DNA from 2 places in the Wansuia hejianensis genome. Region 2 is predicted to be linked to the other one. Evidence: a T-box and tRNA genes for the amino acid it is inferred to sense, from the RefSeq annotation. Region 2 holds a T-box; the other holds one or more tRNA genes.
What was found. A T-box is a leader RNA that pairs with one kind of tRNA and senses whether it is charged. The one in region 2 lies ahead of H9Q79_RS11760 (valine--tRNA ligase), so its partner is inferred to be a tRNA-Val.

Region 1: it has a tRNA-Val gene. The T-box ahead of H9Q79_RS11760 (valine--tRNA ligase) is inferred to sense a tRNA for this amino acid. The anticodon was not compared.

The regions. Positions count from the first base shown of each region.
Region 1 covers NZ_CP060635.1:332,582-335,998, forward strand. The annotation lists gene H9Q79_RS01555 (superoxide dismutase) at 1-584, opposite strand, end outside; gene H9Q79_RS01560 (hypothetical protein) at 970-1,620, shown strand; tRNA gene H9Q79_RS01565 (tRNA-Met) at 1,944-2,017, opposite strand; tRNA gene H9Q79_RS01570 (tRNA-Val) at 2,040-2,112, opposite strand; gene H9Q79_RS01575 (YdcF family protein) at 2,208-2,798, shown strand; gene H9Q79_RS01580 (hypothetical protein) at 2,887-3,123, shown strand; gene H9Q79_RS01585 (MATE family efflux transporter) at 3,249-3,417, shown strand, end outside.
Region 2 covers NZ_CP060635.1:2,531,271-2,534,687, forward strand. The annotation lists gene H9Q79_RS11760 (valine--tRNA ligase) at 1-2,169, opposite strand, end outside; T-box leader at 2,307-2,538, opposite strand; gene H9Q79_RS11765 (alpha/beta fold hydrolase) at 2,579-3,268, opposite strand; gene H9Q79_RS11770 (flavodoxin family protein) at 3,274-3,417, opposite strand, start outside.

The DNA of each region.
Region 1 (3,417 bases), 1.8 Mb from region 2:
TTCACCACCTGGAACCAGTCCTCTATATAATCTGCCCGTAGATTGTAATGCTTTAAGTAATAGGCGTGTTCCCAGACATCTATATTCAGCACCGGGCACAGTCCCAGCGGAAGAGGGGTATCCTGGTTGGCGGTTGTCAGAATTTTGAGGCGTCCGGCAGCATCGACCACCAGCCAGGCATAGCCGGAACCGAAGACTGAGGCCGCGGCATCTTTCATGCTGTTTTTAAAGGATCGGAAGCTACCGAATTCCGTCTGTATGGCTTCACTCAGCATTCCGGTCGGATGCATGGGAGCAGGGTTTGACAGGTTGGAAAAATAAAACTGATGATTATATACTCCGCCGCCGTTATTCCGGACAGGAGTCTGAATGGCATCCGGAAGGCTTGGAATATTTACGAGAAGCTCTTCCAGTGTCCAATCCTGGAACTGAGGGTATTCAAGGAGAGCCTTATTCAGATTATCAATATAGGTTTGCAGGTGCCTGCTGTGGTGAAGCCACATGGTCTTCGCGTCAATGTAAGGTTCCAGGGCGTCATATGCATAGGGGAGAGGGCGGTTTACGAATTTGTAGTGCTCGTTCATACGATAGCCTTGTTTTTTTTAATATATGCGGGCTGAGGGAGCGTGTGAATGGTTGTTGTGCCTGTGGAGTATGGGATTACTAAATTGGATATACCTGTGAAGGTACTGCGGTTATATAAATTTATTTTGATGGGAATAATGAACTAATCTTTATGATATTGGCTCATTAGAAAATCAATAACAGCCATTTCTATTGCGGCATCAAGAGTTTGCTTATGAACCTTTCATTCCAGGTAAGTGATATTCTTATCTGAAATTAAGTGAACGGCGACCTTGCAATATCAAGATGCCGTTCTAAATACAGGTTTAAATAGTTTTCATATACTATGAGCCATAGTTATCTTTCTTTGTATATAAATCTTTAAAATGAGGGCGGGGGAAACAGATGAAAAAAATTATTGAGAAAATACTAAATATAAAAGTATTAGGAATTACGGCAGCCATTCTGCTGGCAGCGACGGTTATTTTCGGAGTGTTATGGAATTCAGACAGTGCGGAGAAGCAGACTGCTATCAACGAATTGACTTCCAGGAATTCTGAGCTGGATACACAGTTAAAGGATGCCCAGGACAGCATAGAAGCGTTAGAAGGCGAGAAATCAGAACTAGAAAAGATTAATAAGAAGCAGTCGGCACAGATTGAAGAATTGTCGGATAGTGTCGAGGAATATGAAGGCAGGATCAGTGAATACGTCGATCAGAGTGAGACGATAGAGGAGCAGTTGCGTGCTATTGAAGAATTAAATGGCAAGCTGTCTACACTCCAACAGCAATACGATACTCTCACCGCAGAACACCAGGGTTGTCAAAAGACAATTGAAAGTTTAAATACTCAGCTTCAGACTGCGCGGAATAATCAGTCTAATACGCCGGCCAATAATAATATAAATGCCGGGGGCGAAACTGTATATTGGGTAACTAACGGGGAGGTCTATCACTCAACTCCTGATTGTCCGTCATTGAGCAGATCAAAAAATATACACAGCGGGACAATTGCACAAAGTGGAAAGAGCCGTCCCTGCAAAAATTGTTATTGAATGTAGAAGAGCAGGATCAGTCTTCCTGCTCTTTCTGATGCGATATAACTGAAAAACACATGACATTCCGAATAAAACATAGCGTCCAAATTCTTTTTCGATTGGCATAGGGATAATATCGATAACATCAGAGTGTTTGCCAGGCCTGGTGATAGAAGAATGACATTAAAATATTATTGCTTTAATGGAAATACAAATACGGAAGAGGAAGAGTAGCAAGAAAATGTTTTATTAAATGAGTTGATTACTAAGACGGTGCAAATTCGCAAAAACAACGAAGCCCGAAACACCATATCAGCATAGTGCTTCGGGCCGAAAAACAGTAGCGAGAGGGGGACTTGAACCCTCGACACCGCGGGTATGAACCGCGTGCTCTAGCCAGCTGAGCTATCTCGCCATATCATATGATTTCTGTTGAATGGGGCCTACAGGGCTCGAACCTGTGACCCTCTGCTTGTAAGGCAGATGCTCTCCCAGCTGAGCTAAGACCCCATTTTCAGGTTGCTTTTCACAACCCGCTTTGCTATTATACAATTATAAGACAAGTTTTGTCAATACCTAATTTAAAAAATATGCAGGAGATTGTAATGCACGATAAATTACTGAAGAATTTTACGGATTTTATCTTTGTAAATGATCCGCCACGTGAAGCGGATATCATATTCGTGCCGGGGAACGGTTATCCGCAGATGGCTGAAAAGGCCGCCTGGCTCTGGAAAGAAGGGGTTGCCCCGGAGATTCTGCCATCGGGCAGATACAGTGTGCTGACAGGACATTTCAGCGGCGTGCTGGCGAAGGCGGAAGTGTATGGGGGTGATTATCAGACGGAGTGGGAGTTCCTGAAGGATGTGCTGGTGAAAAACGGCGTGCCTGAAACGGCGGTTCTCAGAGAAGATCAGGCAATGTACACCTATGAAAATGCAATCTATTCCCGCCAGGTGCTGGATACTCTGGGCAGGGTGGTGAAGACGGGCATTATATGCTGTAAAGAATACCATGCCAGGAGATGTCTGTTGTATTACCAGCTGTTATTCCCGGATGCAGAACTTCTCGTATGCCCCGCGGATACAGGTATCAACCGTGAGAACTGGATGGACAGCGGAGAGGGAATTGATCAGGTTCTGAGCGAAATAGAGCGGTGCGGAGGCCAATTTCATAAAATTCTCCGCAATTTATAAAATTTTTTGAAATAGTGGTAAAAAGGGTAATAGTATGGTATACTATAGCAAATAAGCATTTGAATACTAGAAAAGGTTGGTGGCTGATATGAATAAGATTGATGAATTGGTTGATTTAATGCGTAAGAAAGAGAAGAAAGACGCAGATAAACCAAAGAACATTCTGCTTTGGATACTGGCAATTATAGGCGCAGTAGCTGCAGTTGCCGGCATAGCATATGCGGTATATCGTTATTTTACGCCGGATTACCTGGAAGATTTTGAGGATGATTTCGAAGACGACTTTGACGACTATTTCGAGGATGAAGACGAAGAGAAGGAATAGGTCTGCTTTGAAATGGGAGACAATGATTCTGGAGCTTCGGCACTTTTGGGTGTCGAAGCTCTTTTTCTGCGCAGAGGGGACGGGTGTTTAACGTCCTGTTGGAGACAGCGATTCTGGAGGGAAAGATGAAAGCAACAATTAAGGATATGACACGGGGCAATCCGGCAAAATTGATATTTCTATTTGCAATTCCTCTGATATTGGGGAATTTGTTTCAACAGTTTTACATGTTGGTGGACACAATTGTAGTCGGACAGGGTGTTGGCGTTGACGCTCTGGCAGCCATCGGTGCGG
Region 2 (3,417 bases):
GGAGAATTCCCAGTCTGAACAATACTGAGGCCATGGAGCGATCATAATGGACTCCTCATCCGGATTCAGGGTACAGAAAATCTCTTCAGTGATAAACGGCATAAACGGATGCAGCATTTTCAGGGCATGATTCAAAACTGTTTTCAGCGTCCAGAGCGCGGCCGCCTTAGTGTCTTCTGTTTCGCTGTACAAGCGGGGTTTTACCATCTCGATATACCAGTCGCAGAATTCCTCCCAGATGAAATCGTATACCTTCTGAACCGCGATGCCCAGCTCAAATTTTTCCATATTCTCAGTCACTTCGGCCGCCAGCGTATTTACCTTGTGCAGGATCCACTTATCAGCCAGCGTCAGGCTTTCCGGATTCACATCTTCCGGCACTTCGGCCGCATCCAGATTCATCATGATAAAGCGGGAAGCATTCCACACCTTATTGGCAAAATTCCGGCTGGCTTCTACCCGCTCCCAGTAAAAACGCATATCGTTACCGGGCGCGTTGCCGGTCATCAGCGTCAGCCTGAGGGCGTCCGCGCCGTACTGGTCGATCACCTCCAGAGGATCTATTCCATTTCCCAGGGATTTACTCATTTTCCGGCCCTGAGAGTCCCGCACCAGGCCGTGGATCAGCACATGCTTAAAAGGCGATCTGCCTGTCTGCTCCAGGCCTGAAAACACCATGCGGATTACCCAAAAGAAAATAATATCATATCCGGTTACCAAAACACTGGTGGGATAGAAGTAATCCAGCTCCGGCGTCTGATCCGGCCACCCCAGAGTTGAGAAGGGCCACAGAGCTGACGAGAACCAGGTATCCAGAGTATCCTCATCCTGTCTCAGGCTGGTGCAGCCGCACTTCGGGCATTTTTCCGGAGCTCCTCCCTTTTTAACCAGGATTTCCCCGCATTCCTGGCAGTACCAGGCCGGAATCCGGTGGCCCCACCAGAGCTGTCGGGAGATACACCAGTCTTTTATGTTTTCTAGCCAGTGAAGATAGATCTTGTCAAACCTCTCCGGCACAAAATTCAGATCTTCTGTTTTCAGTATCTCGATAGATGCCTGGGCCATTTCTTTCATCCGGACAAACCATTGGGGCTTAATCATCGGCTCTACCGTGGTATGGCAGCGGTCATGTGTTCCCACCGCATGAGTATGGGGCACAACCTTGACCAGAAGCCCCTGCTCCTCCAGATCCGCAACCATGGCTTTTCTCGCCACATAGCGGTCCATTCCCGAATATTTGCCGCCCTTTTCGTTGATGGTGGCATCATCATTCAGAATATTGATCTCTTCCAGGTTATGGCGCCTGCCCACCTCGAAGTCATTGGGATCGTGGGCCGGCGTGATTTTGACACAACCGGTTCCGAATTCCTTATCCACATATTCATCAGCAATCACAGGAATCTCCCGGTCTGTCAGCGGCAGCTTCAGCATCTTACCGATCAGCCCCTGATATCTTTCATCTTCCGGATTCACCGCGACTGCAGTGTCTCCCAGAAGCGTCTCCGGACGCGTCGTGGCGATCTCCACGTATTTACCTTCTTCTCCTACGATGGGATAATTAATGTGCCAGAAAAATCCATCCTGATCCTCATGCTCCACTTCCGCGTCGGACAGCGAGGTCTGGCATTTGGGACACCAGTTAATGATCCGGCTGCCCTTATAGATCCAGCCTTTTTCATAAAGCCTGACGAATACCTCTTCAACAGCCCTGGAGCAGCCTTCATCCATCGTAAAACGTTCCCGCTCCCAGTCCGCAGAGGCGCCCAGCTTGTACAGCTGGTTGATAATGCGGCTTCCATATTCCTCTTTCCATTTCCAGGCATGCTTCAGAAATTCTTCACGCCCAATCTCCTGCTTGTCAATGTCCTGATCCTTCAGCATGTTGGTAACCTTTACCTCTGTCGCAATAGCCGCGTGGTCGGTGCCAGGCTGCCACAGCGCCTCGTAGCCCTGCATTCTCCTGAACCGGATTAGAATGTCCTGCATGGTATTATCCAGGGCATGCCCCATGTGCAGCTGCCCGGTAACATTGGGCGGCGGCATCACAATTGTGAAGGGTTTCTTATCGGGATTTACCTTCGCATGAAAATATCCTTTGTCCAGCCATTTCTGATATAGCCTGTCTTCCAGCCCTTTCGGATCATAGGTCTTTGCCAGTTCCTTACTCATAATTTTCCTCCTGATTTTCCTTGTTTCTAAACAAAACGGGCAAGCCCGCTTCAGCTTCCATCCCCTCGGTCATGAGGAGATTAAATACTTCATGCACTGAACTTTCATACGCGATAAAAACGCCCTTTGCATATCCTGCAAAGGGCGAATGTCTCGCGGTACCACCTTTTCTTCATGTACTAAAACCATACATCTCATATGTCCTGTAACGGAGACTGCCCGTGAACGCCTACCCACAGTCCCGGACTGCTTCAGCGTTCAGGCTCCAAAGCTACTTTCTGCATCCGCTCCCCGAAACCGCCTTCCAGCCTGTGGGCGGTCCTCTCTGCCGGCGCTGACCTGCATACTCCTCTTTTTCTAAGCCTTTTCCTTTTTAATGGTTTAATCATAGTAATAAATCAACAATTTGTCAAGCAGGGTTTTCATTCAGAAATTTCTCCACGGTTCTGTTGAACGCTTCAGGATTCTTGCCCGCGATAAAATGATCTCCCGGTATGATCGCCAGCCTGGCGTCGGGAAGGCTTTTGTATATCAACTCTGTATGGCTTTGCTTTATCATATCCTTTTGTCCGGCTATCACCAGTGTCCTCACGCGCAGCCTTCCCAGCTCTCCGGGGTCGATGCGGGGTTCCTTGACCATGAGGCCAAGTATCTCCGCATTTATCCTGGCTTCCCGGCTTCTCTTGGCGAACAGGGAAGCAATCCGGTAGCCGATCTCAATGGGAATTTGAACCGAGGGCCTGACCCCCTTAGCGTTCAAATTCGCACCGTTTAGGATCAGACGCTTTACTCTCTCCGGATACTTCAGAGCAAACATCAGGGCGATATTGCCGCCGTCAGAAAATCCCAGCAGATTTGCCTCTTTCATTTCCTGTTCATCCATAAAACATAGTAAATCCTCCGCAAACTGGCGGATTGTGAAGGCCGCGCTGCCTCTGGGAGACCGTCCGTGCCCGCGCGTATCGACTGCGATTACCCGGTATTTACTGGAGAAATAGCCGATCTGATGAATAAAATATTCACTGCTTTCCCCGTTTCCATGGAGAAGAATCAACGGCTCACCTGCTCCTTTTTCGGTAAAATGAAGTTTAATATCCATGGGCGTCACCTGATGAAATTGGTGGATATGCGAGGCTCATATTTCGGCGGCTGAAGCCCCTGCTTCCGTCCGGCTTGGATGGATTTTAAAAGCCAGGCCATGTTCTCGCCCAATGTCCGCATTGTCTGAAGTCCCTCTTCATCTTTACG